2 regions of the Paenibacillus tundrae genome follow, and region 1 is predicted to be linked to the other one. Evidence: predicted binding sites of a transcription regulator. Region 1 holds the regulator's gene; the other holds the start of a gene.
The links. Region 1 encodes Rex, which represses fermentation and respiration genes when NADH is low (regulators of the CRP and FNR family bind a similar motif). Its sites were predicted from a motif close to TTGTGAAATATTTCACAA; they were not measured.

Region 1 (11,452 bases):
AGAGCGATCTCAGAAGAACTTTCGATTCCTACGATTGGTATCGGAGCTGGACGTGGCTGTGATGGCCAGGTGTTGGTATTCCATGATGTGGTGCAATATGCTTCACCTTATACACCCAAACGTTTTGTCAAAACATACGGGGATGTAGGCGAACTGATTCGTAACAGCATTAGTTCATACGTGAAGGAAGTCAAAGACCGTTCATTCCCAGCACAAGAGCACGTGTTCACAGCAGCAGATGGCGTGCTAGACCAATTATATGGACATCGCAAAGAAAAGGTGGCGAACAACGGATGAAAGTAATCCGCACAATAACCGAAGTAAGACAGGAAATTAGCAGATTGCGCCAGAGCATTGGTTCAGCTGAAGCCACGGTTGGTTTTGTACCTACTATGGGTTATCTGCATGAGGGACATGCGAGCTTGATGCGGGCAGCGAAGGAGCAGAGCGATATCGTTGTTCTAAGTATCTTTGTGAATCCAATTCAGTTCGGACCAAACGAAGACTTTGATAGCTATCCACGTGATGAAGCTAGGGATGTGGAAACAGCAAGGCTGCAAGGGGTGGATATCGTATTTATTCCCTCTGTGAGCGAGATGTATCCAGAACCTACGCAGACAACAGTGTCTGTTTCCCAATTAACGAATCGTTTGTGCGGAGCATCCCGCCCAGGGCACTTTGATGGGGTCACAACGGTGGTTTCTAAGTTATTTAATATCGTGCAACCGCAGCGTGCATTTTTTGGCATGAAGGATGCGCAACAGGTGGCCGTTATTCAGCAAATGGTCAATGATTTGAACATGGCGGTGGAGATTGTACCTTGCCCAATCGTACGTGAAAGCGATGGTTTGGCTCTAAGCTCAAGGAACGTCTATCTAAGCGAAGAACAGCGTGAGCAGGCACTCGTGCTGTCACAGGCTCTGCGATTAGCTCAAGAGACTATAGATACGAATTCCTCGGTAACTGCGGCGAACATTCGCGAGATGTTACGTAAGGTGATTCAGGCGTCACCACTGGCAGTCATTGATTATGCCGAAATTCAAGCTTTTCCAAGCTTACAGCCACTAGCTGATCATGAAATGGTGTACGGACGTGAGGATGTCTTAATTGCCCTTGCAGTTAAATTTGGAAAAACAAGATTGATTGATAATATTAAGTTGCACAAATCGGAGGTGCTGTCTCATGTTTAGAACACTGATGAAATCCAAAATTCACCGCGCTACCGTCACGGAAGCGAATTTGAACTATGTGGGTAGTATAACCATTGATGAAGATCTGATGGAAACTTCCGACTTGATGGAAAATGAAAAGGTTCAAATTGTTAACAATAACAATGGAGCACGTCTCGAAACTTACGTGATTCCTGGCCCGCGTGGCAGCGGTGTGATCTGTCTTAATGGAGCGGCTGCTCGGTTGGTTCAACCTGGTGACACCGTAATTATTATTTCATATGCGATGATGTCTCAAGAGGAGGCTAATGCTCATAAACCAACCGTTGTCTTTGTAGACGAGCAGAATAAGCCTGTTCAAACCTTAAAACAAGAGATCCACGCAACAATTATGTAATCGACTGGTAAGGGGAATGAAATCGGTGCATCAAGCAAAAAATGAGTACAGGTCACTGCACTAATTCATTTTTTCAAGGGTGGGGATGCATCGATGTTCCAGCATGTTTTCGCAGAAATGAACGACATGTTAGATGAAATTATCAAGCGCTACCCTTCCGCTGAAGGCCTGAACAAACAGGAGTTGCTTCAAAAGTGGAATTTGCTCAAGCGGATGAGTGATGGCATGATTGATGAGTGGCTGATGTTTGAGGAGAAGATGAGTCAGGTACGTGAACAAGAGCTGGTCAAACCTGCGTCGCTAGAACCGGAGCAGGAAGCCGTTACGGCACTACCTGAAATTCATTTGGAGTGCTTTAGCCGCGGTCAAGGCTATTTCAAATTGCAGATGTACCCGCAAGCCATTACCCAATTTTCGCGGATTGTAGCCGACTATCCAGATAGTGCATTGACTCGTTATTATCTGGCGCTTGCTCATCTCAATTTGGAACAAAACACAGAGGCATTAGCACACTTACATCGTATATTGCGACTTAAGGGATCACCACGTCTAAAGGGGCTGGTCTGCAATGCCCTTGGATGTATTGAAGCCAAGCTTGCGAATCCACAAGGAGCATGTTCGTTGTTTGCACAGGCGCTTCAGCATGACCCAACGTTGACCGAACCACTGTATAATATGGAAGCTTGCAGGCAAAACAAAGGACAATTGCAATTCGGAATTGGCTGACTGCATTTGGGATAAAAAATTGGAGTAGCCAGCATGAAGACGGTGTTTCTTCCTCAGGGATTACGGAGGAGGCACCGCCTTTTTTTGTCAGTTAATTTTCAAACGTCCTTTTTTTTGCTATGCTGTAACATAGACTGGAATGGAAGGGATCGTACATTGCAATGAAATTTGCCGTATTGGATTTCGAAACAACCGGCACGCAGTCCGACGGTGAAATTATACAGGCCGGACTTGCCATCATAGATCATGACTACAGCATATCTCAAATATATAGTTCTTATGTGAATCCGGGCGTACCGATTCCACCGTTTATTACGGGGTTAACCGGTATTACCGAGGAAGATGTTGCGGACGCTCCTTCATTAGAAGAGATGATGATGGAGATGGTTCCACTGTTGAACGATGTCGTTCTGGTTGGTCATAACGTCGCATTTGATTTTCATTTTCTTCAAAATGCATTAGACCGTTGTGGATATTTGCCATTCACAGGACGAATTTTGGATACCATTGATTTTCTCAAAATCTCATTTCCTTCACTTAGCTCCTACCAGTTAGGATATGTATCGACTGAATTCGGATTTCAGCATGACCGTCCGCATCAGGCGGATAGCGACGCGTTAGCTACCGCGCATGTACTGCTGAAGTGCTTGGATGAGCTACGGGAATTGCCACTTATTACGATTCAGCGTTTGTCTGACTTATTTGCACCAGAGGATAGCGATTTCGGTTGGTACCTCGACGGTATGCGAAGTGAGAAGGAAGCTGAACCTATTCAGGATTTGGATGGACACACCTATTATCGCCAATTAGCGCTTAATGTGAGTGATTGGATGGACATTGGTGCTCCACGCAATGAGCTGGAGGGTAATCCGCTAGATGGTGTCAGTTTTGAGCAATTCATGGATCAGGTTCGAAGCAATCTCAGAGATACCTTGGATCACTACGAGGAACGGGAAGCACAGACTTTAATGTTCAGCAGTGTGAGACAGGCTCTGGATGAAGAGAAGCACCTGCTTATTGAAGCAGGTACGGGGACAGGTAAGTCTCTGGGGTATCTGCTACCAGCCATTTATGAAAGTGTGAAGCAAGAACAGAAAGTAATGGTGAGCACACACACCATTAATCTGCAGGAGCAACTTAGAGAACGGGATATACCGATGCTTACTGAAGTTGTACCGTTGCCGTTTAAAGCTGCTGTATTCAAAGGTCGGGGTCATTATTTGTGCCTGCGCAAATTCGAACACAAAATCAACAAACGTGAATTTGCTACACCCAAAGAAGACTATTTCACAGCAGCACAGATGATTGTTTGGCTTGCTCAGACAGAAACAGGGGACGACGAAGAACTGAACCTGAGCGCGCGTGGTGGGGACTTCTGGGAGACGGTGCAGAGCGAGTCTGAATCCTGCCTTGGGCGATCTTGCCCATGGTTCCGCAAATGTTTCTATCACCGGGCGAAGCATGAAGCTGGCTTATCAGATATCGTAATTACGAATCATTCCAAATTATTTACCGATGTGAAAGCAAGTCATCAGCTTCTTCCTGCGTATGAAAGTCTTGTTATAGATGAGGCTCATCACCTAGAGGACGTAGCAGGCAAACATTTAGGCTTGCATATGAAATATTTCACGATGGTTCATACGCTCACACGTCTGTTTAAAGATAGCCGTAACGGTCAGTTGCCTATGCTTCGCTCCCAGCTATCAAGCCATGAAAAATCAGTACAATGGGGTTCAGCTATTGATCAGATGTTCCCGCTTGCTGTTGAAGTCAAGGACATGTGGGACAGATTGAGCGAATCTTTATTTAATCTTCTTCCTGAGCGTAGTGATGCTTCCCCAGGGGAGACAGGTCAATTCTCTCTTCGATTGAAGCCGTCGCAGAAGCCTGATAAGTGGCAGGCGCTTCAAGAGGATGAGAATCAAATATACGTAACGTTAGGTGACTTGATTCGTAAGGGTGATAAGCTGTTACTTGAGATCAAGGAAGAACAAGATGATTATCAATCCGATAGCTTGATTACGGATATTACAGGCCTTCTGAAGGATCTTGCCCTACTCAAAGAGAATCTACGTTTCTTCATGCGTATGGATGATGTCAATACCGTTTATTGGATGGAAGCAAGTGGACAGTTCCGAAGTAAATCGCTACAGCTCTATGCGGTTCCTGTAGATGTCAGCGCACAACTGAAGGAATTGTTCTTCGACAAAAAGAAAAGCGTTGTTCTGACTTCAGCTACACTTTCTGTAGATAAGTCATTCCAATTTATGATTGAGCAACTAGGATTGCAGGAAGCAGCAGACCATAACCGTCTGCTTACGTCCTTGCTACCGTCTCCGTTCCGTTATCGGGATCAGGCCTTGCTTGTTATTCCACGTGATTTCCCAAGTTTAAAAGGCAGCGTAGGGGATGCACACTTTGTTGATATGTTGGTGCATTCATTAGCCGAAACGGCCATTGCGACGCGTGGACGAATGATGGTGCTCTTCACGTCATATCGGATGCTGAGACAAGTGTATGATCCGCTCAAGGAGGCCTTGGCGGGTAATGATATCTCGCTGCTCGGTCAAGGGGTGGATAGTGGTAGCCGTTCGAAGCTCACACGCCGATTCCAAGACGCCAAAGCAACAGTACTTTTGGGTACCAGCAGCTTCTGGGAAGGGGTAGACATTCCAGGGGAAGCACTCACCTGTCTGGCAATTGTTAGATTGCCATTCCAGCCGCCTAATCATCCATTATTGGAAGCGAAAAGCGAGCTGTTGCAACAACAGAAGAAAAATCCATTTATGAAGCTATCTGTGCCACAAGCTGTTATTCGTTTTAAGCAGGGCTTCGGAAGACTTGTACGGACAGCGAAGGACAGAGGCATCGTCATTGTATACGATACACGGGTCATTGAAGCATATTACGGTAAGTATTTCTTATATTCGTTACCAGGTCCCAAAATGGAGCATATGCTGACCGAACAGATGGTTCCACGAATTCGTGAGTGGTTAGACCAGCCTACTGATGAGGCATCGGAATAGGGCTATACGCGCAAGCGTTGCACCCTGATCGCAATTAGTTGTAAAATTTATAAGATTCAATAATTGAGAAATAAAGATTACTGCTATCATAATGTATATCATTGAGGCATCCTGTCCACGTAACCGTGATTTTGTATGGCATGCAGGGTGCCTCCTATTTAATCTATCTTCAGGGTCACATTGGTAAAGGGGAGTAAACGAATGAAATCAGATAAAATATCAGAAGCTGTCGTGCGGCGTTTGCCAGTTTACTTGCGTTATTTGAGTGAATTGAGTCAACGTGAGGTTACTACGGTTTCTTCTCAAGAACTAGGACTACGCTTGGATCTTAATCCAGCTCAGATCCGAAAGGATCTAGCCTATTTTGGTGATTTTGGTCGCAAAGGCATTGGCTATGACGTTTCCTACTTGATCGAGAAAATTCGGCACATCCTGAAGATCGATCAGCAAATCAACGTAGCATTGGTTGGTGCGGGTAATCTTGGACACGCCTTGTCTAATTACAATGCATACTTGAAAGACAACATGAAGATTGTTGCCGTATTCGATGCTTACGGTCCCAAGATTGGTACTCAGATTAATAGCTTGAAAGTTCAACCAATGAATGAATTATCAGAGTCTGTCCAAAAGGATAATATTCGTATCGGCATAATTACAGTTCCAGATACAGAAGCTCAGAATGTAGCTGATCAACTGGTCGAGTCGGGTATTGAGGCTATACTTAATTTTGCACCAACGATCTTGAAAACGCCGCCGCATATTCGCATTCACCATGCTGACTTTACGACGGATCTACTCAGCCTTGCTTATTACCTGGAGAATGGAAAGGACGACGAGGAAGATGACGACAAATAAATGGGTTATTCATAACGGCAAATTTGCTGTAAATAGTGGTTTGGACTGGAAAGTGGTTCAAGGTTATATGGTTGTGGAAAATGATAAGATTGTGCATATTGGTGAGACGCTACCGGAAGGGGACGAGAGCCTGCCTAAAGTGGATGGAAAAGGACTTCTTTTCCTACCGGGTCTGATCAATACGCATGGTCATGCAGCAATGTCACTTCTAAGAGGACATGGAGATGATCTAGCGCTGCAGGTATGGTTACAGGAGAAAATGTGGCCTATGGAAGCTAAAATGACGGCTGAAGATGTGTACTGGGGATCATCCCTATCTGTGTTAGAAATGCTAAAAGGAGGAACTACGGCTTTCCTCGATATGTATGATCATATGGATCAAGTGGCTAAAGTGGTAGAACAATCCGGTATTCGCGCTTCTCTGGCTCGTGGAGTTATTGGTCTGTGTTCAGAAGAAGAGCAGATGCGTAAGCTGGAAGAATCGGCTGCATTTGCCCGTGAGTGGCATGGACAAGCGGATGGCCGCATCACAACGGTTATCTCACCGCACGCTCCATACACATGTCCGCCGGATTACATAGAGAAGCTTGTACAAGTTGCACACGACTTGAATCTGCCTCTGCATACACACATGTCAGAAACGATCCGAGAAGTGGAGCAAAATGTGACTGATTATGGGCTTCGTCCTGTTGCTCATCTGGAGAAACTGGGATTCTTCTCCCGTCCTTCCCTTGTTGCTCATGCCGTACACCTGAATGATGAAGAAATTGAAATTTTGGCTCGAAATCATGTTGCAGTTTCCCATAATCCGGGTAGTAACTTGAAGCTTGCTTCGGGTGTCGCTCGTGTACCGGATCTTCTAAAAGCTGGTGTGATGGTGTCCTTGGGAACCGATGGCCCTGCAAGCAACAACAACCTGGATATGTTTGAAGAGATGAGACTGGCAGCTCTGATTCATAAAGGAGTATCGGGTGATCCAACGGCTGTACCAGCTGGAGAAGCTCTTCTGTTAGGAACGGCTTATGGCGCCAAATCTATTTTCCTAGATGATACGGGTTTATTAGAAGTGGGGATGAAGGCAGATTTTATCGCCCTTAACATTGAACAAGCTCATTTCTATCCGCATACGGATCTAATCTCACATACCATCTATTCGGCTTCAGCGAAAGACGTGGAGCATGTGTGGGTGGATGGTAAACAAGTGATTAAACACGGCGAATGTCTCACAATGGACGAAGAGCGCATCTTGCGTGAGTCTCAATCGGCATTTGATGGTTTGCTTGCCCGTTAATTCATGTAGCGTTTTAGAGGAAAGGAAGTTCGGCTTTTGAAGAGAAAAAAGAAGTGGATCTGGATATCGTTGCTGGTTCTAGTTCTGCTCCTGTTTGGACTTCAACGTTATTATGTCTATGTCACTCAGGATCAGCGCAATGAAGAAGCTATGGCTATTGAAGCTGCACAGCAGCAAGACATTACGTTCACTCAAGATATCCGTAAATATGTCTGGGGTGGTAAAGATGGCGCAGACAACATCTATTGGACCTTTCTAGGTAAAAATAAGGACAAGCAGGATGTTCTCGTATGGGTGAAGTTCGACAATACAAACAAGCCGGTAACAGGCTCTGATGTAGTGCACAGTGAACTGGTTCAGAATGGCATGTCTGAAACCCAGATTCGCAATCGATTTAGCTCAGAGGTACCGGGTGGAGAAATAAAGCGTATTATGCCTGGTGTCGTGAACGGAATCTACGTATGGCAAGTGTATTATAATGACGATACCCACAATTATTATCGTTTCTATCGATTTAGCAATGGGGAACAGGTAGATTTAGTCTACACATTACCAAATAGCTAGCTACTGTACAGTTGCCAACATTACTTCCTTGTAATGAAGTCTAACTCGTATAGTACCATAAAGCACCAAAGTACCGGCAGATGATAGCAGACTGCACGGTTCTTTGGTGTTTTTGTCATTCTATTGGATTTGAATAGTTAAAATTAATAATTTATTCATATTTTAGCCTTCGAAATTGTATATACGATGTGATATACTCAGATATGTATTCAACATTACATGATGAATAAACAAGACAAATAAATCCTGTTTAATTACGAACAGGACTTGGATTGCAAATTTATTGACGCCTACAGGCTTAGTATAGGCCAAATTTGGGAGGGAAACTCATTTGAAGCTAAAAGTATTACCGATTGCTTTAACTGTCGTCATTTCTGCCGTCCTGTTGTTTGGAGGTTGGTTTGTGTATCGCCAAGTGGCCATGCAGAATCCGATCGAAAAAATGATTACCCAGTATGATGGAGTCAATGATGTTCATTTAACTATTAACCGCAATAGCGTGCAAATGAAACTTGATCTTGAACCAGATGTCGATTTGGGGAGACTAGTTCAATATATTCACAAAGAAGGACAGACTCTTATTGGCAATCGTAGCCTTAAACTTGACGTTATTGATCACTCCAACGAGGCATTAGAAAATTGGTGGGGTGATGCGATGTTCACCGTAGCTCAAGCGATGGAAAACAAACAATATACCGAGATCACACCAACGCTGTCTAAGATGGCTACCAATGGAATTAAAGTAAATACCGCTATGGATGATAACAACGTATACGTCAGTCTGCGAGATGGAGACGCAAGCAAGTTTATTATTCTACCACGTGTGCCAGGACAGATAGGAGTGTGGCCAAATGCCTAAGTGGACTAAAGAAGTTGTAATTGGATTTGTTCCAGTGCTAATTATCTTTCTTGCTTTTGTGGGTGTAAATATCATCCCAATTTTGTTTGCTGTATTGTTGGTCGGTGGATTGCTGTTCATGATGCAGATGCGTGGTGGTATTACCGTTGGAGCAAGTCAGGAGCGCAAACGGAAGAAAAAAGGGCCATCCAAGCTGACATTTGAAGAAATTGGTGGTCAGGATAGTGCCAAGCAAGAACTACGAGAAGCGCTCGATTTCCTTATCCGGCATGAAGAAATTCAAAAATTCGGGATTCGCCCGCTGAAAGGTATATTGCTCACAGGGCCTCCGGGAACAGGTAAAACCTTAATGGCCAAAGCTGCCGCTCACTATACAGATTCCGTGTTTGTCGCTGCATCAGGTAGTGAATTTGTTGAAATGTATGTCGGCGTCGGTGCGGGTAGAATTCGTGATTTGTTCCGTGATGCAAGAACACGTGCAACGAAAGAAAATAAAGAAAATGCCATTATTTTTATCGACGAGATTGATGTCATTGGTGGTAAGCGTGAAGGTGGACAACAACGTGAATACGACCAAACGTTGAACCAGCTTCTGACTGAAATGGATGGAATCTATTCATCCGAAACACCTCGAATCTTAGTGATTGCTGCAACTAACCGTAAAGAAATGTTAGACAGTGCATTGACTCGTCCGGGACGTTTTGACCGTCATATTCAGGTGGACATGCCTGATAAGAAGGGTAGAAAGCACATCTTGGAACTGCATGCAGTTAATAAGCCTATAATGACGGATGTAAGCCTTGAGAAGACGGCTGAAGAGTCTTATGGGTTCTCTGGAGCACAACTTGAAAGTGTGATGAATGAAGCTGCGATTTATGCGATGAGAGATGGATTGTCCAGTATCGAACAGCGTCATCTGTCGATGGCAATTGACAAAGTTATGATGGGCGAGAAGACCGATCGTGAGTCCACTGTTGAAGAAAAGAAACGGGTAGCTATTCACGAATTGGGACATGCCATTATGGCGGAGTTAGTTCGTCCTGGTAGTGTTAGTCAGGTAGCGCTCAGTCCCCGTGGACAGGCTCTTGGTTATGTTCGTCACAATCCACAACAAGAACAGTATTTATATACCAAACGTTTCTTAGAAGAGCAGATTATGATTGCCCTTGGTGGTGCGGCTGCAGAGGAAATGTATTACGGTGGTCGTAGTACGGGGTCACGTAATGACTTTGAACAGGCGACAAATGTTGTACAGACGATGATGGCTTCTGGTCTGACATCGCTCGGTATTGTGAATATGGACATGGTTACTACCGAAGAGTTGATGCGTGAGAATAAAGTCATTTTGCAGGAGCTTATGAATCAAACGAAACGATTGCTTGAAGAGCAACGGACAATATTCGACAACTCTCTGGATACCTTGATGAGAGAAGAAGTGTTGTCTGGAGAGCAATTTCGTTGTCAATTTCGTGACAGCGCCCTTTTACCGGCATAATTTATTTATGTCGGTTATTTTTTTTTACATTTCAGTCGTGCTAAGATATTATTATATGTTGGGTCGAAATTTGTAATTTTCGGCGAACAGGGTACAATAGAGAAATAGAGAACCGAAAGGATGGAACAGAACCATGTTTTTTAAAAAAATAGGAGTTGTCGGCGGCGGTACGATGGGGCAAGGTATTTCCCAAATGCTCGCAGCCAAAGGACTTGATGTGCTTCTGGTGGAGCATACAACGGAGAAGCTTGATTATGCCTATAATATGATCGAGACCAACTTGGATAAACAACTAGAGAAATGGGCAATTACGAAGGCAGAGAAGAAACTGATCCTCTCCCGAATCAACAAAGTTGCTCATTTGGCAGAGCTGGGTTCTTGCGATATGGTCATTGAGACGATTTCGGAAGATCTGGAAGCTAAAAAAGCAGTGTTTAGCCAACTGGATCAAGTTTGCCCAAGTAATGTTATTCTTGCAAGTAATACATCCACGCTGAGTTTGACCGAGCTTGCAAGCTCGACCAAGTACCCAGAGCGTGTTATTGGTATGCACTTTATTCACCCGGTATCCCGGGTTGATCTTGTTGAAATTATTCGTGGCTTGAAGACGTCGGATTCCACATTTGATGAGACTAGACGTTTTGTTGAAGAAGTAGTAGATAAAAAAGGCGTTATGATTTATGAATCCCCAGGATTCGTTACATCCCGTTTGATCTGCCTTCTGATCAATGAAGCACTTCATGTATTGCAAGAAGGTGTTGCTTCTGCTGAGGACATTGATGACGCAATGCGTATTGGATACAACTTCCAGCATGGCCCACTTGAGATGGCTGACCGTTTCGGACTTGATTCCGTTGAAGCAGCACTCGAAAGAATGTTCCGTGAATTCGGGGAATTGAAATATCGTCCTTCGACTGTCCTGAAGAAAATGGTACGTGCAGGACACCTGGGTGTCAAAGCGGGCGAAGGATTCTTCAAGTACGACAAGGATGGTGACAGACTGTGAAAGTATTAGTAATCAACGCGGGGAGCTCCTCGCTTAAATATCAATTGTATAATATGACAGACGA
Region 2 (11,452 bases), 180 kb from region 1:
GCCAGCCATTCCATCATCGGTTTGAAGCGTTTCATTACTTCATTGTAATCCAGCACTTCGCTTGTAATGGCAGGGTATTCAGGCCCTACTTGTGCTCCGGACTTCTCGTCACGGCCACCGTTGATTGCATACAAGAGAGCTTTTGCAAGGTTCGCACGTGCGCCGAAGAATTGCATTTGTTTCCCGATCTTCATTGCAGATACGCAGCAGGCAATACCGTAGTCATCGCCATAGATCGGACGCATCAGATCGTCATTCTCATATTGGATCGAGCTCGTTTCGATAGATACTTTACTGCAATATTCTTTGAATGCTTCCGGCAATTTAGTAGACCATAGTACAGTCAAGTTTGGTTCCGGTGCAGGTCCCAGGTTATGCAGCGTGTGCAGGAAACGGAAGCTGTTTTTGGTTACACGTGTCTCTCCATTTACAGACATACCGCCGATGGACTCAGTCACCCAAGTTGGGTCTCCACTGAATAGTTCGTTATAGTCCGGCGTACGCAAGAATTTCACGATCCGCAGCTTCATAACAAAATGGTCAACCAGCTCTTGAGCCTGTTCTTCCGTCAGAATACCTTCTTGTAGATCACGTTCAATGTAGATATCCAGGAAGGATGATACACGTCCCAGTGACATTGCAGCACCATTCTGCTCTTTGATCGCTGCGAGGTAACCGAAATACAACCATTGGAACGCTTCTTTTGCTGTTGTTGCTGGTAAGGAAATATCGAAACCGTGCATTTCGCCCAATTGTTTCAGTTCTTGTAGAGCACGAATCTGTTCAGACAACTCTTCGCGCAGACGGATAACATCTTCATCAATAACATCTACTTCCAAGGCGTTCAATTCGCCTTTTTTGTTACGAATCAGGAAGTCCACCCCATACAATGCTACCCGGCGGTAGTCCCCGATGATCCGGCCACGACCATAAGCATCTGGTAATCCTGTAATGATCCCTGCTTTACGCGCTGCACGCATATCAGAAGTATAAGCGTCGAATACACCTTGGTTATGTGTTTTACGAATGTTTGTGAATATATCAATGACGCCTTGAGGCATTTCGAAGCCATATGCTTCACATGCATCAATCATCATGCGAATTCCGCCGAATGGCTGAATGGAACGTTTGAATGGAGCATCGGTCTGAACGCCGACAATTTGTTCTTTGGATTGATCCAGATAACCAGGTTGGTGAGAAGTAATTGTCGCAGGCGTATTTACGTCTACGTCAAGGACACCACCGTTATCCCGTTCTTTTTTGGTCAGATCAGATACGATATCCCACAATTCTTTTGTATTCTGGGTTGCACCTTCGAGAAATGCTTCATCTCCATAATAAGGAGACAAATTGTGTTCCAAAAAGTCATTCACATTAACGGTTTTAGTCCAAGTTCCTTTGGTAAAGTTTCTCCAGCCTGTTTGTTGTTTGACATCTTTTTCGATCACCGACATCGTAATCCCTCCACTAATTTGGATTTCTGGACACATAACATGCTGCGTCTTCGTATCATTGTGTGTCCAGAGCCGCGATTAATGTGAATTGTTTCACATAAACCGGAACACGTTCTCTCTACTTGGGAACCGGAACCGCGGAATGAATGTTTTTCTTACATTTTCAGTATACGTCGTGGCGATTTCACCATCTGTGATTTTTATCACAAAGTCAGTGAACTAACGCACTCCACCTGCGGTGTGTCATGTTGAACCGTGGGAAATGGTTCACACTGGCCACTCCGCTGACAGAACAACCTTCCGATCGCTGTTATTCCCGGATTTTTCAATTTACTTTCTCAAAGGTGAAAATCCGGGAATAGCTTATGCTTCCGATGTAGCTTTCTTTCAGAAAGCTTTTAGGCGAGCGCTTCGCTTCTTCAGGTTTTTTCTGTCCTCTCCGTTAACGTGTGAACGGGTTGTTCAAACTGCCACATCACGGATTCCGTGTTGCATCTTTTTAAAAGATGAGTGGCTCCTCTTCGATCTGGAGCCCGAGCTTAGTGATGAAGTTCCTGCAAAAGCGGGGGCTTCGCTCCTCCGTTTTTTTGCCCTTTCCGTAACGTGTACGCATTGGTTCCAACTGACACATCGTGACTCCTCGTTTCATCTTTTTAAAAGATGAATGGCTCCTCTTCGATCTGGAGCCGGAACATTAGTGATGAGGTTCCTGAAAAAGCGGAGGCTTCGCTCCTCCGTTTTTCTGCCCTTTCCGTAACGTGTGAACGGGTGGTTCAAACTGCCACATCACGGATTCCGTGTTGCATTTTTAAAAGATGAGCGGCTCCCTCTCAATCTGGAGCCTGAACATTAGTGATGAAGTTCCTGAAAAAGCGGGGGCTTCGCTGCTCCGTTTTTCTGCCCATCTCCTTTTCGCTGTGAACTGTTGGCTCTACCTGCTACAGCGTGGATTGCGTGTTCCTCAAGACATACGGCAATCGGGGCTCCCCATTTCGGGGAACCCTGAACCTATTGCCCATCCTCACCAAGTGTTGCATGACTCGGATGATTATTATTCAAACTTACCGTAGAATGCGTTGCGGTATACATCTGCTAATTCTGTTACCAGTGGTAGCTTCGGATTCGCAGTTGTACATTGGTCTTCGAAGGCACGATCAGCCAGATAGTCTACATGTGCTTCGAAGTCTTTTGCATCGAATCCAATTTCTTGGAACGATTCCTCGATACCCAATGTTTTGTTCATTTTGCGTATAGCGTTGATTAGGCTGTTAACCCCTTCTTCGGTTGTGCGTGCAGGCAATCCGAGAATGCGGGCAATTTCGGCATATCGTTCATCTGCCACAAAGTGCGAGTATTTCGGGAACGATGCGAATTTAGTCGGTTTTTTCGCGTTGTATCGAATAACGTGTGGCATCAAAATCGCATTGGTACGTCCATGGGCTGTATGGTACTGACCGCCCCATTTGTGCGCCAAGCTGTGGTTAATACCCAAGAATGCGTTGGCAAATGCCATACCGGCAATCGTTGAAGCATTATGCATTTTCTCACGTGCCAGTTTGTCGCCTTGTAATGCTGATTGCTCCAAGTACTGGAACACGAGTTGAATGGCTTTGATCGCTAATCCATCCGTATAGTCATTCGCCATAACAGATACATAAGCTTCAATCGCATGTGTCAGTACGTCCATACCTGTGTCAGCTACAGCTGTTCTAGGCAGCGAGTATACAAACTCAGGGTCTACGATCGCCACGTCAGGAGTCAGCTCATAGTCAGCCAGTGGATATTTGGTATTTCCTAGATTTTTATCTGTGATAACAGCAAATGATGTCACTTCCGAACCCGTACCCGATGTTGTTGGGATCGCTACAAATTTTGCTTTTACGCCGAGTCTTGGATATTTGTAAATCCGTTTGCGGATATCCATGAACTTTTGCTTCAGATCGTTAAAGTCTGTATCTGGATATTCATAGAACAACCACATCGCTTTGGCAGCATCCATTGGTGATCCGCCACCGAGAGCGATAATGCAGTCCGGTTGGAAGCGGCGCATCATTTCGGTTCCACGATCTACTGTCGTTGTGGATGGATCCGGCTCAACATCCGAGAACACTTCAATGGCTACAGGCATTTGGCGTTGGCGCAGATAATGCTCTACTTTTTCCACATAACCGAGCTTCACCATCATGGCATCCGTAATAATTGCAACACGGGTGATATCCGGCATTTTGGCGAGATACTGCGTCGCACCTTTTTCGAAGTAGACCTTGTTCGGTACTTTGAACCATTGCATATTCACGGTACGGCGAGCCACCCTTTTCACATTGATTAAGTTGACAGCAGTTACGTTCGACGAAGTCGAGTTACGTCCGTATGAACCACATCCCAGTGTGAGCGAAGGCATATTCGTGTTGTAGATATCGCCGATTGCTCCGTGCGTGGAAGGTGAGTTGACGATGATACGTCCTGTTTGCAGGCGATCTGCAAATTTGTTAACGACTTCTTCATTGTTGGAGTGAATAACCGATGAGTGTCCCATACCGCCAAAGGCAACGACTTCTGCTGCACGTTCAATCCCTTCTGCTGCCGTTTTGACTTTGTAACAAGCTAGTACCGGGCTTAATTTTTCCGCAGACAATGGGAATTTGACGCCAACACCTTCGATTTCGGCAACCAAGATTTTGGTGCTTGCTGGAACTTCAATACCGCACATTTGAGCAATTGCTACTGCAGATTGACCTACAATCGCTGGGTTCACGGCACACTTCTCAACATTGATAGCGCCAGCTGTCAGCTTAGCTGCTTCATCCTTGTTAACGAAGTAACATCCATTGGCAATCATTTTCTTTTTGACTTGGTCGAAGATAGGCTCTTCAATAATAACCGCTTGCTCGGAAGCACAAATCATTCCATTATCAAATGATTTGGACAAAATCAGATCCGTCACTGCCTGATTGATATCCGCCGTTTTCTCAATGAAGCAAGGTACGTTACCTGGCCCTACGCCCAGTGCTGGTTTACCACAGCTATATGCCGCTCGCACCATGCCTGATCCACCTGTCGCCAGAATGAGTGCCACATCGTTGTGGTTCATCAGGGCATTGGTGCGATCCATGGATGGATCATCAATCCACTGAATACAGTCGGCTGGAGCACCATGCTTCACTGCGGCTTCAAGCAAGATTCTGGCTGCTTCGCGGCTACAGTTCTGTGCAGATGGGTGGAAACCGAAGATAATCGGGTTACGAGTCTTAATAGAGATCAGTGCCTTAAACATCGTGGTTGATGTTGGGTTGGTAACCGGGGTAATTCCCATGATGATGCCAACCGGCTCGGCAATTTTCTGGAAGTTCTCATATTCGTTATCTTCAATAACGCCAACCGTTTTGTCATATTTGATGCTATGGTACACATATTCTGTAGCAAATATATTTTTAGTGATTTTATCTTCGTACACACCGCGGCCGGTTTCTTCCACAGCCATCTTGGCGAGCATCATGTGTTTATCCAGACCTGCAAGCGCCATTGCTTGCACAATTCGATCGATCTGCTGTTGATCCATGGACATGAATGCTGCGTGTGCTTTATTCGCTTTGTCAATTAACGTTTGAATATACTGACCTGCTGTCGGTTCTTTTGCTGGGGCGACCTCGTTCTTTACAGCCATCTCCCTCATCCTCCTAAAGGTTCGTATTATGTTGTCTCTCTTCTTTACATTCACATCGTATCATGGGACATGATTTAATTATGTGATTTTTTTCACAAAGTATTCCGAATTTAAATTTAGTTTCTTAATGTCTGCTAACAAGTACACTACTACTGCATTTTCAACAAGGATCTTTCAGCTACATACTAGCCCACAAAAAGTGAATTTAATCACAATGTTTGAAATATCGCCATTTTTGTTCCCTTTCTATCCCCCTCAAACGGTAAGATTAGGTATATACTGAACTTAAAAATTGAACCACCGCAATTTGTACCGTCCTTCCCGGCCGAGATGACCCCGAACGGACGGCAACCGTTTGCGGCGAACCACAAAGGTCATGTAAGCCACATGCAGCCTTTGACTGGAGACAAAGGGGAGATAGACTTATGAGAGAGCAACTAGTCATTGAAAAACGTGGGAATACAAACTGTTTCTCGGACGCGAACTTTAATCATTTACTTGTAACGATGAAAGATAGAACCTATCCCGAAGGAACTCATCTGTATTGGGAGGGCGATGTCTCTGACAAACTTTATTATATGAAAAGAGGCCGTGCCCAGATTACCAAGTCAACTGATGAAGGTAAAGAATTGATCATGTACATGTATCAATCTGGAGATATGATTGGGCAGGCTGATCCTTTCTTCGGTTCGAAGCATACCTTCTCGGCAGAAGTGCTGGAAGACAGCGAAATAGGTGTACTGGAGCATAAAGACCTGGAAATGCTGATCTGTCAGCATTGTGACTTTGCCATTGATTTTATGAAATGGATGGGTATTCACCACCGACTCACCCAGACTAAGTTCCGTGATCTCATGTTATACGGCAAACCTGGCGCGCTCTGCTCTACTTTAATTCGTTTGTCCAATTCCTATGGTGAACCACACGGCGATCATATGATCATCCACAAAAAAATTACGCATACGGATCTGTCCAATATGATTGGCGCTACCCGTGAGAGTGTAAACCGTATGTTAAGTGATCTACGTAAAAAAGACGCGATCGAATATGATAATGGCATGATCGTCATCAAAGATCTGAAAATGCTGCAAGGCATCTGTCACTGTGAACTATGCCCTAGTGAAATCTGCCGGATCTAAAAATGACTAATCACCTACAATTATCCTAAATTTCAATATGTATATAAAAAAAGCCCAATCTTCTCACTATAGAAGATGGGCCTTTTGGTATTTAGGATGTCGTCGTTAATTCAAGTTTAATCGCGTCACGTGGACTGAGCTTCATATCCAAGCCATTATCCATTAATTCCTTATCATTCACCTTAATAACCCAGCGTTGATTCATTCGTGGGATGACATTTTCAACAGCAACCACATATTTGTTATTCTCAGACATTCTGACAACGCCACTGGACTTTAATACATCACGAACGGTGCACTCCTGAATATACACGCCGGCATATTGCCGATTAAGATTTGGCATAATGTTGCCGCCGCTCACTTTGAGTAAAGTCGTCTGATACGCTACGCCCTCTCCTGTACTGTCAGCGGCTTTTACATATATTATCACTTCATCTTTGGCATGAAGCTCCATATTCCAATTTTCTGGATCAATATCTTTGCCATTCAATTTAACTGCCCAGATTAACGAGGAATCAAGCGAGACCTCTCCGACAGATTGAATTCGTTTTCCATCAGCCGTAAAATCAACAAGCCCACTGTTGGATAGTGCCTTCTTGAGCGTTAATCCTTCGCTAAAATCCCGTTTAATCGACTTGGTTGCATCCGGTAAAAAGGTACTGCCGTCTACGGCAACCGTAATGGAATTCGTAGGTTCGGTTTCCTGTACCACTGGCTGCTCCGAAGGCCGTGTCTCTGTACATCCGCTGAGAATAACTAAAATAAGTAGGCATAAGCCTATGAAACCGGGGATTTTCTTATTCATGTAGGTAACACCACCCTGCGTAAAATCATTCACCCTGTTGTCCATACCCTCTATTATGGCACAGAACCCAGCCAAAAAAAGTGTCAATGCCGTTACTTTTATTGGACAGCATGTGTATAAAGTGGAACGTTTAGACATTTGTCTGCTGTAATCTGACCCAGTTTATAAGAGAACACCCATCGTCTTACTTTCACAGAAGACAGACCGCGTTTAAGTGTATTTTCTCATGCGATAATCGATTGGTTCCGCTCCGCTGAAAACTTTACGTTCTATTTATCTTAACAAAAAGACGCTACAATTCACATCACAGTGAAATGTAACGCCTCTTAATTTAGCGTGGTCATAACTGCCCCCACCACGAATTGTTGTTGTTTGTTTACCTTTACTGAACGCAAGCTTGCATATACGTTCTGCCCCCGTCCCCATCTTTTAAGTACGGATTCAGCCCAGAGAATTGCTCCCCGGAAACATATACACCTGTAAGTAATCGTCCTTCTAACATCTCACCATCAAGCTGCACACACAAAGAAGGTGCTGTCACATATTCCTGATACAACGGAATCTGACCATAAGGACGATGAACCTTGAACAATTTGCCTTGCTCGTTGAGTGGACGCTCTGAGAAGTAGGTAGGTACGATGTAGCGAGCAATGGTATCCAGTTCATCTGCTGTGTAGAATGCCTCATCACCAAGCCATGGGGCCAACATTCGAATCTTCTCATATTGAGCCCACACAATTGCTTGAATCAGCATTTCCGGCTTGAACACATGCCCTTCCCCATTCGCCGTAGATTGAGAGCCAAGAAGGAAGTCTTCTGCATCTAATGGCATGATGACATCTTCGTTATGTCTCAATTCGCATCCTATGCATTTCCAGCCTCTAGAAGTCTGAATCCATTTCTGCAGCACAATCGGAGCTAATCCTGAGCCCTTGCTGCGATCCAACCGTTGCTTATCGGAAACTTGGTGTCTAAACGATTGAGAATACGTATTGCGAACAAATAGTTCTGCTGCCTTCTTATAAATCAAATGTACCTGAATGGATGCGTTCTCAAGTTCTGCGATATCTTGTTTGCCGTAGCGTACTTCACGGGATAAGCTTTCTTCTCTCATGACAAGTGGCCTCCTCGCTCCGACCGTATACGGCCATAGTTGTAAGGAATAGACATTGTTCTTATTCTTACAATTATACTACAACTCATGACAACATGTGCAGAACACACAAGAATTATGTCAGGGATTCCATTATCTATATCATACATAGTTAAGGCCCATAACATACCTACATTGAGTTGAGAGTGTACGAACCGACGAAGTTTCTCTACATGCTTTCCTGGTATCTTAAAACAAAAAGCTCTCGATTTCCAGTGAAATCAAGAGCTTTTGTCCATTACCTGCTTCGAAATTGGGATTCAAATTGAATTACATCAATCAGTCAACCCAATGCTCTGCCCAGTCCTGAATTTGATTCATAACCGGCTGAAGCGCCTTACCTTTCTCTGTCAACTCGTATTCAATACGAACCGGCGTCTCTGGATACACATGACGGATTAGAATGCCTTCACTTTCCAGATCCTTCATCCGCTCGGATAACATCTTGTCACTCATTGATGGAATGAGGTTGGAAATATCCTTAAATCGCTTAGACCCACTCATCAACGTTTGAATAATTAGACCGTTCCAACGTTTACCCAAAAAGGAAAACGCGGTTTCAAAACGCGGACACATCCGCAAATCTTGGCCTTCCACATTAATCACCTCTTTAGAGATCACTACACTTACGTTTTGTTAGTATATTTCATAATAACATATTTGAGAGCTAAAGGAAACGCCTCTCGCTAAAAACTTTCAATTGGATAAACCGGTTCCATCTTCTTTGATGATATTACACAGTATACCATTACATGGGGCTGAAGAACCATGGGAAATATCGTCTCACGTTCTTACAACTAAATTACCCAAAAAGAACCCTACTGCCACAGTCCTACAGACTTGGAGAAGGGTTCTTCGGTATACCGCTACATTTATCCATTCACGAGAGATTGCGGCTTAGACCAGCACGCCACCAAATGGTCTTACAGGTTCGCTCTTACCGAATTCCGGCTTGAAGCTACGGGCAGGGTATGCCCATTTCACTGCATTGCTGATCACTCTTAAAATTTCCGGTTTGTAATAGGTCGGGTATGTCTCATGGCCTGGTCGGAAATAAAAGATCTTACCTTCGCCGCGTCGGAACGTGCATCCGCTCCTGAATACCTCTCCACCCTGGAAATTACTCACAAATACCAGTTCATCCGGTACTGGAATATCGAAGAATTCTCCGTACATTTCTTCTTTTTCCAATACAATCTTATCTTGGATGCCGTCCGCAATCGGATGGGATGGATTGACACACCATACGATCTCCTGCTCGTCAGCTACACGCCATTTCAGATCGCAGCTTGTGCCCATCAGTGCTTTAAACGGTTTGGAGAAGTGACCGGAGTGTAGCACGATCAGTCCCATGCCGTTTAACACGCGCTGTGTTACCTTCTGCGAAACTTCATCGCTTACGCGATCATGTGCCATATGTCCCCACCATATAAGCACATCCGTGGAATTCAGCACCTCATCACTTAACCCGTGTTCAGGCTGATCCAGTGTAGCTGTTCGAATCACAAAACCTTCGCCGCCAAGTCCGTCAGCCAATGCTCTATGGAGACCGTCTGGGTAGACTTCTCTAACTTCATCGTGAATTTTCTCATGGACAAATTCATTCCAAATGGTGACGTTGATCATCATTGATTTCCCCCTAATGTAGCTCTAAACCCACCACATGTCGCCCAGCGGTTCTTCAATTAATACCTGCTGGAGATTCTGTACGGCTTTAGAGAATCCTTCTTCAACCGACATCAGACCGTCTTCGTGTTCAATACTTACAACATAATCATATCCGACAAGACGCAGAGCGCTCATAATATCTGCCCACGTTTTGTTATCATGTCCATAACCAACCGAGCGGAACTGCCAAGCTCGATCCAGCATGTTTGTATAATCTTGCATATCCGTTACACCGTGTTTATTCACGTTGATTGGATCAATGGTTGTATCTTTCGCATGGAAGTGATGGATTGCGCCTTCACGTCCGAGAATGTGAATTGCCTGTACAGGATCAATTCCTTGCCACCACATATGACTCGGGTCAAGGTTAGCTCCAATGACTTCCCCTGCTGCTTCACGCAGTCTGAGCAATGTAGCAGGTGTGTGTACTGAGAATCCGCCGTGCAGCTCCAGACCTACTTTAACATTGCGATCTGCGGCGAATTTACCCCATTCTGTCCAGTAAGGAATAACTTTGTTCTCCCATTGCCACTTCAGAATTTCTTGGAAGTCATTCGGCCATGGTGCAACAGGCCAGTTCGGATATTTAGCATCCTCATGATCACCTGGACAGCCGGAGAATGTATTTACTACAGGTACTTCCAGCTTCTCAGCCAGCTCTACTGTTTTGACGAAGTCATCATGGAATCCTTTAGCAATATCCTTTTGTGGATGCAATGGGTTACCGTGACAGCTCAGTGCGCTGATCATCAAACCACGTGATTCCACTGCATTCTTGAAGTTTTTCAGTGCAGCTGGATTATCAAGCAATTCTGCTGGATTACAATGAGCGTTCCCTGGGTGTCCTCCTGTACCAATCTCAACGGCTTTTAACCCTTTGGATGCCACATAATCAAGTGCGTCTTCTAATTTACGTCCTCCGAATAGTACCATAAATACGCCGAGTTTCAAGTGCGATTCCTCCCTAGAATAAATGTCGTATAGTTGCTAATTCGTTCATTTGCATAAATAACCGTTCAGATCACTTACTTGTATCGTTTATTGTGGAAAATGAAGATCATTTCTATCCCTTTAGGATTCAAAATAAACGGCTTTTCCGGTTTGAGCCGATTCATAGATCGCCTCAAGAATCTGAGTTACAACAAGAGCTTGCTCTGGTTTAACGACAGGCTCTTTGTCTTCAATAATCGCTTCAAGCCACATTCTAGCTTCGCGATCTGCTTCATTCTCAGCACTGCCGCTGTAGAAAGCCACTCCACCTGCATCCAGATCAACCTTCGTTTCGTACAACCGGCTTCGCTTCTCACCATTGATTCGCAAACCATCCTGCATATCAGCACCGCCTTCAGTACCACACAGCAATGATTTGGCTTCACCAAACTCGGCAACATTCAATGCCCAACTTGACTCAATGATGATCGTAGCTCCATTCTGCATGGTGATAAAACCGAATGCCGAATCCTCCACCTTGAATTGTTCTGGATCCCACGGTCCAAAAGCATTTGCCGCATTTTCACGCTGACCAAGCTTGTGGAAGGTAGAACCCATAACACTCTTCGGTTTGTAATT

Region 2: a site for Rex is predicted at 5,199-5,216, ahead of adhE (bifunctional acetaldehyde-CoA/alcohol dehydrogenase). Genes of this name have one in related genera too.

The regions. Positions count from the first base shown of each region.
Region 1 is NZ_CP145605.1:4,104,541-4,115,992, reverse strand. It holds gene panB (3-methyl-2-oxobutanoate hydroxymethyltransferase) at 1-297, shown strand, start outside; gene panC (pantoate--beta-alanine ligase) at 294-1,190, shown strand; gene panD (aspartate 1-decarboxylase) at 1,183-1,566, shown strand; gene V6W81_RS18360 (tetratricopeptide repeat protein) at 1,660-2,292, shown strand; gene dinG (ATP-dependent DNA helicase DinG) at 2,454-5,318, shown strand; gene V6W81_RS18350 (redox-sensing transcriptional repressor Rex) at 5,520-6,173, shown strand; gene V6W81_RS18345 (amidohydrolase) at 6,160-7,464, shown strand; gene V6W81_RS18340 (hypothetical protein) at 7,501-8,028, shown strand; gene V6W81_RS18335 (hypothetical protein) at 8,360-8,887, shown strand; gene V6W81_RS18330 (AAA family ATPase) at 8,880-10,382, shown strand; gene V6W81_RS18325 (3-hydroxyacyl-CoA dehydrogenase family protein) at 10,516-11,388, shown strand; gene V6W81_RS18320 (acetate kinase) at 11,385-11,452, shown strand, end outside.
Region 2 is NZ_CP145605.1:4,288,592-4,300,043, forward strand. It holds gene pflB (formate C-acetyltransferase) at 1-1,454, opposite strand, end outside; gene adhE (bifunctional acetaldehyde-CoA/alcohol dehydrogenase) at 2,506-5,118, opposite strand; gene V6W81_RS19265 (Crp/Fnr family transcriptional regulator) at 5,544-6,257, shown strand; gene V6W81_RS19270 (hypothetical protein) at 6,349-7,062, opposite strand; gene V6W81_RS19275 (hypothetical protein) at 7,445-8,176, opposite strand; gene V6W81_RS19280 (winged helix-turn-helix transcriptional regulator) at 8,495-8,791, opposite strand; gene V6W81_RS19285 (ThuA domain-containing protein) at 9,113-9,841, opposite strand; gene V6W81_RS19290 (sugar phosphate isomerase/epimerase family protein) at 9,866-10,834, opposite strand; gene V6W81_RS19295 (Gfo/Idh/MocA family protein) at 10,955-11,452, opposite strand, start outside.